DNA from 3 places in the Paenibacillus kyungheensis genome. Region 3 is predicted to be linked to each of the others. Evidence: riboswitches for the same ligand, from Rfam matches in the RefSeq annotation. Region 3 holds a riboswitch; each other region holds the start of a gene.
The links. Region 3 has a riboswitch for S-adenosylmethionine ahead of PQ456_RS17995 (methionine ABC transporter ATP-binding protein). Riboswitches for the same ligand answer to the same signal wherever they lie in the genome.
Positions count from the first base shown of each region.

Region 1: another riboswitch for S-adenosylmethionine. It lies ahead of PQ456_RS15785 (2-hydroxyacid dehydrogenase); the one in region 3 lies ahead of PQ456_RS17995 (methionine ABC transporter ATP-binding protein).
Region 2: another riboswitch for S-adenosylmethionine. It lies ahead of metA (homoserine O-acetyltransferase MetA); the one in region 3 lies ahead of PQ456_RS17995 (methionine ABC transporter ATP-binding protein).

Region 1 is NZ_CP117416.1:3,690,807-3,694,096, forward strand. It holds gene PQ456_RS15780 (FGGY-family carbohydrate kinase) at 1-323, opposite strand, end outside; gene PQ456_RS15785 (2-hydroxyacid dehydrogenase) at 295-1,323, opposite strand; SAM riboswitch class I at 1,568-1,659, opposite strand; gene PQ456_RS15790 (molybdopterin oxidoreductase family protein) at 1,885-3,290, shown strand, end outside.
Region 2 is NZ_CP117416.1:1,550,865-1,554,154, reverse strand. It holds gene PQ456_RS06790 (aminotransferase class I/II-fold pyridoxal phosphate-dependent enzyme) at 1-1,025, opposite strand, end outside; gene metA (homoserine O-acetyltransferase MetA) at 1,073-2,014, opposite strand; SAM riboswitch class I at 2,152-2,285, opposite strand; gene corA (magnesium/cobalt transporter CorA) at 2,751-3,290, shown strand, end outside.
Region 3 is NZ_CP117416.1:4,191,739-4,195,028, reverse strand. It holds gene PQ456_RS18000 (COX15/CtaA family protein) at 1-882, shown strand, start outside; SAM riboswitch class I at 1,062-1,210, shown strand; gene PQ456_RS17995 (methionine ABC transporter ATP-binding protein) at 1,394-2,410, shown strand; gene PQ456_RS17990 (methionine ABC transporter permease) at 2,410-3,078, shown strand; gene PQ456_RS17985 (MetQ/NlpA family ABC transporter substrate-binding protein) at 3,212-3,290, shown strand, end outside.

The DNA of each region.
Region 1 (3,290 bases), 500 kb from region 3:
TCACGTCCCCGATTATCAATATTCGGTAATCCTAGATAAGATTCACCTGCTTCATCAATCAGTACGATACCTTGACGCTGGCTCGTTGAAGTGACAGCGATAATCTGAATATCAGGAACGTTAGATAGTGCTACTTTAGCAAGCCCTGCAATCTGTTCCCACAGTACTTCCGGTATAAAATGACGTGCATCTGGATACTGATTGTCATTGTGATACAAAATATCAGCTCGCTCAATCGACAATACGTTACCGTTGATATCGACAACAGCTACACGAGCATTACCGGTACCGATATCAAAGACTAGATAGGCTTGTTGTGTCATCGTTAATATCCTCCAAAATCGCTTTATTATAAAGTACTTTCACTGCGGTGTTATGATGCTCAAACCACTCTATGAGTGCCGTATTCATAATTTCTACATGATGATCTTCAACTTCATAAGTGGCACCTGCTAAATGTGGAATTGCTAAAACATTTGGCAATGAAATCAGTTCATAATCTTTAGGAAGTGGCGGTTCTTGATCAAACACATCGATAATCGCTCCACGAATCTGATTTTGTTGTAATTGTTCAACCAGTGCATGATGATCTACTACTACAGAACGGGCAGTATTTACAAAAATGGCGTCTTTTTTCATTGATTGCAATAATTCTGTACCGATTAATCCTTTGGTATCTTCGGTTACAGGTAAATGAATCGATACAATATCGCTTGTAGCAAATAACTCAGCTAACGATACTTTTTGATCACGCGGATCAGGGCTGGTTACATAGGGATCGTAATAACGAATATCACAAGGGAAGCTCCGTAGTATGCCTGCTGTACGCTGGGCCACTGCTCCAAAACCAACCATACCGACTGTTTTGCCAGCCAGTTCATTGCCTTTAAACTTGAGATAAGCAGTTAAGCTACCACTTTGCCATTCCCCTGCTTCTAACCATTGACTGGATGAAATAATACTGCGTAAAAAGGTAATTAGACTACCGACTACCATTTCAGCTACAGCTTGTGCATTACGTGCTGGCGTATAGAAAACAGGAATACGACGATCTGTAGCTACAGGTACATCTACATTAGAAGGAGTTCCTCGACAGACACCGATAAATTGCAATTGAGGTACAGCTTTAATCACCTTTTCAGTAATTTGATCCAATTCTGCAATAATCGCATCTGCTCCGGTTGATTGTAATAAAGAGATTAATTCATCTTCTTGATAAGCTTGCCCATGATCTTTCCAGCAACGGTAAATGACTTCTCCAAACGTATCTGCTAGTTGTTGACGACCTTGCTCATGATAAGGGGCAGTAATTAATATTTTCATTATTCAATCTCCTTTGGTACACTTAGGTGCAGTGTTATTTAAGTGAAGCTTTAAAGTAAGAAAGTGACTTGATATAGAGAGTTCTTGGTTTGCTACTAATAACGTCATCATTTGACAATATAATCAACTGACTCACCGACAATATACAAAAAACCTCTTTCCCACATCAAGGAAAGAGGTTCGCTATCTATTCATTATAATATTCAAATCATACGAATAAAATAATGCAATAATTCATCCTGCTTTCCTATCTCCCAAGCGATTCAAGCTTGCTGGAATTGGCACGTTTTTGCCGAGGTTTCATAGGGCCAGTCCCTCCACCTCTCTGGATAGAAAATCTAATGTATGTAGTTGTCGAAAAAAACTTGCAAATCGATATCAGACACGATAAGGTATAAAACATCTAAATTTGTCGAATTCGAAATAATTTTCTTTATTCTAATTAAACCTAGTAAAAAAGTCAACATTAAATCTAAAATTTAATTTATGATAGTTTATAACGTATTCAAAGTCTATTTCTGCCATTATTAAGGTATGGGTATTACGAAAGGAGCATGATGTATGTCTAGTTATGTTGATCAACAAGATGGAGTATTTCCTTCAGTCTGCTCGCTCGATTGTCCTGATCAGTGCGGACTGCTTGTTCATAAAGAAAAAGGTAAAATTATCAAAATCGCTGGAGATCCTAATCATCCTGTTACCAAAGGGAACATCTGTAACAAAGTTCGTAATATGACAGAACGTATCTATGATACTAAGCGCCTGACTACTCCGCTCAAGCGGATCGGAGCAAAAGGCGAAGGTCTTTTTGAACCTATTTCTTGGGAAGAAGCGATTACTACAATTACTTCCAAGTGGAAAACATTAATATCCACTTCCGGCCCTGAAAGTATTCTCCCGTATAGCTTCTATGGCAATATGGGCAATCTATCTGCTGAAGGGATGGATCGCCGCTTTTTCCACCGGATGGGGGCAAGTCTTTTAGAGCGCACCATTTGTACAGCCGCTGGTTCAGCAGGTTATAAATATACAATGGGTGGCAGTATTGGTACCGATCCTGAAGATACGGTAGATACAAAGCTATTTATTTTCTGGGGCATTAATGCAGTTAGCACTAATATGCATCAAGTGACTTTAGCGCAACAAGCTCGCAAAAAAGGCGCTAAAGTTATTGTGATCGATGTGCACAAAAATCAAACTGGACGATCTGCGGATTGGTTTATTCCGATTTTGCCAGGAACAGATAGTGCACTCGCTCTAGGGATGATGCATATTTTATTTGCTGAAGACAAAGTGAATGAGGATTTTATGAAGCAATATACAGTAGGACACGAACAATTGCGTGAGCATGTAAAGCAATATGACCCTGCTACTGTATCCACAATTACAGGCGTGCCTGTCGATGATCTATATCAATTAGCTCGTATGTATGGCGATGCTAGCCCTGCTCTGATTCGTATCGGAAATGGTCTACAACATCATGATAACGGCGGGATGAATGTACGTACGATTGCCTGCCTACCTGCTATCACAGGACAATGGTTAGTACGCGGTGGCGGTGCTATTAAGTCTAATACGTTCCAACTAACATTTAATGAAAATGCATTACAACGTCCAGACTTATTGGCTAATCGCAATACTCGTTCTTTTAATATGAATCAATTGGGACGGGTATTATTAGAGGAGTCTGAACCTGTGCAATCGCTATATGTGTACAATTCTAATCCAGCAGTTGTGACTCCAGAAGCTACGCTTGTCAGACAAGGATTAGCACGAGACGATTTGTTTACTGTTGTGCACGATCTCTTTTTAACTGAAACAGCTAAATATGCAGATATCGTTTTGCCAGCAACATCTGCTTTTGAAAATACCGATTTCTATGCTTCGTACTGGCATCATTATATGCAGATTCAACAACCAGTTGTTGCTCCATATGGAGAAAGCAAATCCAATACCGAAGTATTTCG
Region 2 (3,290 bases), 2.6 Mb from region 3:
TACGTCATTAATGATTCAACGCCCCCTAGACTTTCAGCAAAAGCAATCAATTGAATACTTCGTAAAATCGGTTCAATATAACGCGCATCTTTCACTTTAAACGAAAAGATACCTGTATTTCCGCTAGATTGGCGATTTTGGACATCATATCCCGGATGATCCGGTAGTGCAGGATAAAACACTTCTGCAATCTGCGGATGATCTACCAAATGTTTTGCCATTGCTGTAGCATTGTATTCATGACGCTCCATCCGCAATGCCAATGTTTTCATTCCACGCATTAATTGATACGAATCGGTTGGGGACAATACGGCTCCGATAGAGTTGTGCAGAAAAGCCATTTCAGCGGATAATTCTTCCCCTTTGGTCATAATCAATCCTGCTAACACATCATTATGTCCACCTAGATATTTGGTAGCACTATGAATCACGATATCTGCTCCCAGTTCGATCGGACGCTGGAAAAAAGGAGTCAACAGCGTATTATCAACAATCGTCAGCAACTGATGGCTTTTCGCCCAAGTAGCTACTGCTTTGATATCAGTAACCATCATTAACGGATTAGTTGGCGTCTCGATAAATACAGCTTTGGTATTTGGTTGAACTATTTTTTCTAACGCTTCTAGATCATTGGTATCTACATAAGAAGCAGTTACTCCAAATTTGGATAAAATACGCTCCAACAGACGGTATGTGCCACCATACAGATCAAGCGATACGATCAGATGATCTCCCTGACCGAAAAGCGCAAAAATGGTCTGTAAGGCAGCCATACCGGAACTACAGGCAAATCCTGCATCTGCTGATTCTAATGCTGCCGCCGCTTGTTCTAGTACAGCCCGAGTTGGATTGGTTGTACGAATATAATCAAAGCCTGTACTTTTACCAAGAGCGGGATGACGGAAGGCAGTTGATTGATAAATCGGAAAATTAACTGCCCCTGTTATCGGTTCATTAATCGAACCGATCTGTGCCAATTTGCTTTCAATGTTAAGAGTTCGTTCGCTTGAATGATGATCCGTCATACTATAATTCCTCCTCTGAAATAACAATCGATTGGGTTGATCTCAAATTAGATACAGTAATTACCTGCTTCAGCTTTGGCACTTTCCAAATCATATGGTGTTTCTTGGTATACATAATAGTTTAACCAGTTGGAAAATAATAAGTTGGCATGAGCACGCCATGTAGAAGGCGGTGTGCGCGATGGATCATTATTAGGAAAATAATTTTTCGGCGGTGCGACATCCATTCCTTTAGCGATATCACGTTCATATTCCCATTTTAATGACAATGGATCATATTCAGAATGCCCTGTCACAAAAATTTGACTGCCATCTTTAGTAGCGGCTAGATATACTCCTGCTTCTTCCGATTCTGATAAAATCTCCAGTTCAGGAATCTTGGCAATATCTTCATGACGTACTTCGGTATGACGGGAATGAGGCGCAAAGTACAACTCATCAAATCCTCGTAACAATTTTACATTTTCTTTATTTAAAGTATGTGGAAATACACCAAAACACTTTTCAGGCAAATCGACTTTGGGAACACCGAAATGATGGTACAGCCCTGCTTGTGAAGCCCAACAGATATGCATGGTTGAAGTAACATTCTTTTTACTCCAATCAAAAATCCCTTGAATCTCTTCCCAATAGTTCACATCTTCAAAGTCCATTGTTTCTACAGGAGCGCCTGTCACAACCAGACCATCAAAGCGTAGATGTTTGACTTCTTCAAATGTTTTATAAAATAAGTTCAAATATTCAGTCGATGTATTTTTGGAAGTATGGGATTGTGCATGTAGCAAATAGATATCAATTTGAAGCGGGCTATTTCCGAGTAAGCGTAGTAACTGCGTTTCGGTTGTTTCTTTAGTAGGCATCAAGTTCAATATAGCAATTCGCAATGGACGAATATCCTGTTGAAATGCTTGGCTATCATCCATTACGAAAATATTTTCTCCAGTTAATACTTCTTTGGCAGGTAAGCTATCCGGAATCTTAATTGGCATGTTCGTTCACTCCTTGGATGTGTGTATTTCTTATCATTTCAGGAGAAAGGTTCATTATAAGTATATACAAAAATGACCTTTCTCCTGATACTTGAGAAAGGTCATTTGCGATATGTTCGCGTATATAATAGACGCCTCTCTCATCTGTCAGCAGATATTAAGTCTAGAATGATCCATCAACTTATATCTCTGCAAGAATTAGCACCGTGCGGTTATACCGCCGGTTGCCGGGTTTCATCGGGCTAGTCCCTCCACCTGCTCTTGATAAGATTTGCTTATTCAATTTAAAATAACATGTTTTGATACTTTTCTTATACCATAATTTATACTATTCTACGGTCTGCCGTCAAGTGCTGTGAAAAATGTATTAGATTGAACCGATAAATAAGTTGTTGGTAACTATATTGGTTGATTTAAAAAGAGGTTTCTTATTTAAGCTTGAAAGGCTTCCACGACCACGGTATACTTAACAAGTATTTGACGTTTTTTCATAGTTTTCATAAATATCTAAATCAAAAAGAGGTGAATTTCAAAATGGAAGGCGACCCGAGGCCCAGTTGGCAGCAGGACGGATGGACAAATTGCAGGAAACAAACGACAACCATAGGGCACTGGAGTAACGCGCCATTATTGAAAAATCTTCTCCGTTTTTCATAAATTATAGCGAAGCTTTGTAAACAAGTGTGCGGTTGCCGCTTCTTTCCCTGCTCATTTCATAATAAAGGAGTAGAACACAATGAAAGTTCGGCACGTCAATGCTGGAGCATTTACTCCAGTAGAAAATATTACCGACACACTGGTAGCACCTGAAGAAGGATTTTATTGGATAGACGCAGATTTGGAAGATTTGATTGAACTACAACCACTTTTTATGCTTCATGATCTGGCTGTAGAAGATTGCTTGAGTGAAGAAGAACAGCGTCCTAAGATCGAAATTTATGAAAGTCATTATTTTATTGTAGTCAACAGTATTCGTTTTGATAACGAAGAGATTTTTTTGCGCGCCTTGAATATTTTTCTAGGACGGCATTATATTATTACAGTGACCAAGCAGAAAATTAATGAATTGCGTGTTCTCAAACCGATTTTATGGGAAGAAGAAGTGAGTCGTGCTGATAAATTTATGTATTTGTTAATTGACCTTGTCGTTGATAATTACTTCGCTGTCGGTGACCGGATCGAAGATCAGATCGAACTACTGGAAGAAAATATATTGATGCATACCAAAAAATCGCATCTGAACGAAATTATTGGTTTGCGTGGCGAAATTTTATGG
Region 3 (3,290 bases):
GGAGGACTTGTAGTAACCAAATCAGGTTCAGGACTCGGTTGCGGAAATGAATGGCCGTTATGTCATGGCCAATTTGTACCTGCGTATACGATTTCTTCATTGATTGAGTATTCGCATCGAGCTATTAGTGCTCTGGCAGGCTTAACAGCATTATTTTCTTTTATCGGATTTATCTTTTTTAATAAGCATCGTGAGCTTAAAGTATATGCATCATTAACATTGCTATTTGTTTTGGTACAAGCCGTTATGGGTGCATTAGCAGTTGTATTTTCACAATCTGCTCCAATCATGGCACTACATTTCGGATTTGCAATGATCGCTTTTGCTAGTTCGTCGATGATGGCGCTTGGTGCAAGGCGGATGGATCAGCAAAAAGGTGATTTACCGATTCCAGATGAACCACCGGTGAGTAAAGGAATGCGTAATCTAACATGGTTCGCAACTATCTACACATACATGGTGGTATATACAGGAGCCTTTGTCACACATACCGATTCTAGAGGTGGGTGTTCTGGCGTATTACTATGTAATGGTTCTATCTTACCTGAATTATCCGGTGGGGTAGCGGTAGCATTTTTCCATCGGGTAGCCGCTTATAGTTTGTTAATCGTTATTGCAGTACTAGCGCATTATGCCTACCGTCGTCATCCGTATAATCCAGGTATTCGTAAGCTTGGAGTGACTGCGATTGTATTTATTATCATGCAGATTCTAAGTGGTATGTTGAATATTGTAACGATGAAAATACCTGAGTGGTATTTCTTCTCCAGTATGTTGCATACGTTGTTGATTCAGATTTTGTTCGGTGTGTTATGTTATATGAGTGTGCGTGTATGGCAATTAAGTCGTGGTACACGTGGCAAATTAGGGCAAAATGTATAACCGTATGAACTATTTAGATAGCAACAAAAAGTGAATATACATCCAAGAGATTGCGTCAGATGAACAATTGATGAAAAATTTCTAATTTCCTTAGGAAATATTCATTTTTGCTTTGACAAAGAGTGTGAAGTTCACTATACTGAGAAAAGATTTTCATTTTCATTCGAATTTTTCATATTTTCTTATCGAGAGTGGTGGAGGGACTGGCCCGATGAAACCCGGCAACCGATTTTGGAATAACTATTACGTAGTTTTCCAAAATGTCATGGTGCTAATTCCTTCAAAATGGCGTGTGCAATTGGTACATGGCGATTTTGGCAGATGAGAAGGAAGTATCTCTAATAATAGAGAACCCTTTTCTGCGAAAGGGTTCTTTTTTTGTATAAAGAAGAGAGAAGTGAATACCGACATATATGATAGCGAGAATATATCCGACTTATTCGATGGTTTATATATGATTAATGTAATATGAATGCAGGAATGAAGAAGTACAAGGAAGGAGCACCTATCTGTGATTGAATTAAAAAGTATTACTAAAACGTATGGTAAAGGGAAAAATCTAAGCCCTGCGTTAAGCGGTATAGATTTGAAAATAGACAAAGGCGAGATTTTCGGCGTTATCGGTCACTCCGGTGCAGGTAAAAGTACATTGATTCGATGTATTAATTTACTAGAACGTCCAACCTCTGGTGAAGTATGGATCGATGGTGTGGAAATGACCAAGCTGAACAAAGCGCGCTTACAAGCAAGACGACGCAAAATAGGTATGATTTTTCAACACTTCAATCTATTATCTTCAGCGACAGTGTATGAGAACATCGCTTTTCCTTTGCGCTTAGTCAAAACACCGGAACGCAACATTAAAGAAAAAGTGAAAGAATTGTTAGCTCTAGTTGGATTGGAGCAACATGCCAATAAATATCCTGCTCAATTATCAGGTGGACAAAAGCAGCGTGTCGGCATTGCTCGCTCGTTAGCTAGTGATCCTGATGTATTGCTTTGTGATGAAGCGACATCTGCGCTTGATCCTCAGACTACAAATTCGATTTTAAAATTGCTGGTCGATATCAATGAGCGCTTTAACTTAACAATCATCTTAATCACTCATGAAATGCATGTTATTCAGAGCATTTGTGATAAAGTAGCTGTTATTCATCGGGGTGGTATTGTAGAACAAGGTCCTGTAACAAATGTCTTTTTGAAGCCACAGCATGAAGTGACACGTGATTTTATTTTAAATGAGTCTAATAATGCTGAATTACTAATTACTTCATGGACAGCACCAAATGTTCCTAATTCATTGACTGTCAAAGTGTCTTTCTTAGGAGATAAAACGTATGAATCGATCCTTTCGCAAACGGTACGTCAAACTGGAGTCGATTTTGCTATTTTGCAAGGAACGATTTCAACGTTAAAAAATGTACCTTATGGACAGTTGATTGTTCGCTTTGAAGGAACAGAAGGAGATATTAAGCGTACACTCGATGGATTGACCGCTGAAGGTCTCGATGTGGAGGTGATCAACTGATGGGTGAATTAGATTTCTCACAAATTGATTGGAATGAATTCGGTACAGCGACCTTAGATACACTCAAAATGGTAGGCGCTTCTGGATTATTTACATTAATTCTAGGATTGCCATTAGGCATTTTGTTATTTATTACAGGGCGTTCTACTGTAGCATGGGTGCGTTATTTCTATGCAGTCATCGCGTTTATCGTTAATATTTTGCGTTCGGTTCCATTTATTATACTGATTGTGGCGATCTTACCATTAACGCAAATTCTAGTAGGAACAACGATTGGTGTACTTGGAACGATCCCACCATTAGTTATCGCTGCCGCACCGTTTTTTGCTAGATTGGTCGAAACTGCACTTCGTGAAGTCGATCGTGGTGTAATTGAAGCAGCGAATGCGATGGGAGCTTCCTTGTGGCAGATTATAACGCGCGTACTTGTACGCGAAGCAATGCCAGGGCTATTAGCAGGCTTAACCGTTACTGTTGTTGCGCTAGTCTCTAATACAGCGATGGCAGGGATGATTGGTGCAGGAGGACTTGGAACACTTGCAATCAACTATGGTTATTATCGCTATGATACAGCGATTATGCTAGTGGCTGTAGTCATCATGGTTATTATTGTTCAAATTCTACAAATGCTTGGTGATCGTCTAGTGGTTCATTTTTCGAGAAGATAATCGGTAATACAAAAGAGATTGAGCACAGAGTAGTTATTCTGCTGAATATTTATATGATAATAGATAATCACGAATATTCAGCATTTGTATCATATACGTATACCAATCCAAAACCAATAAAGGGGTAGAGAAGATGAAAAAATGGACTTTGATTTTGCTAAGTATTATGTTGGTTGCTATCGTATCTGCTTGCGGTAACAAAGCAGCAGACA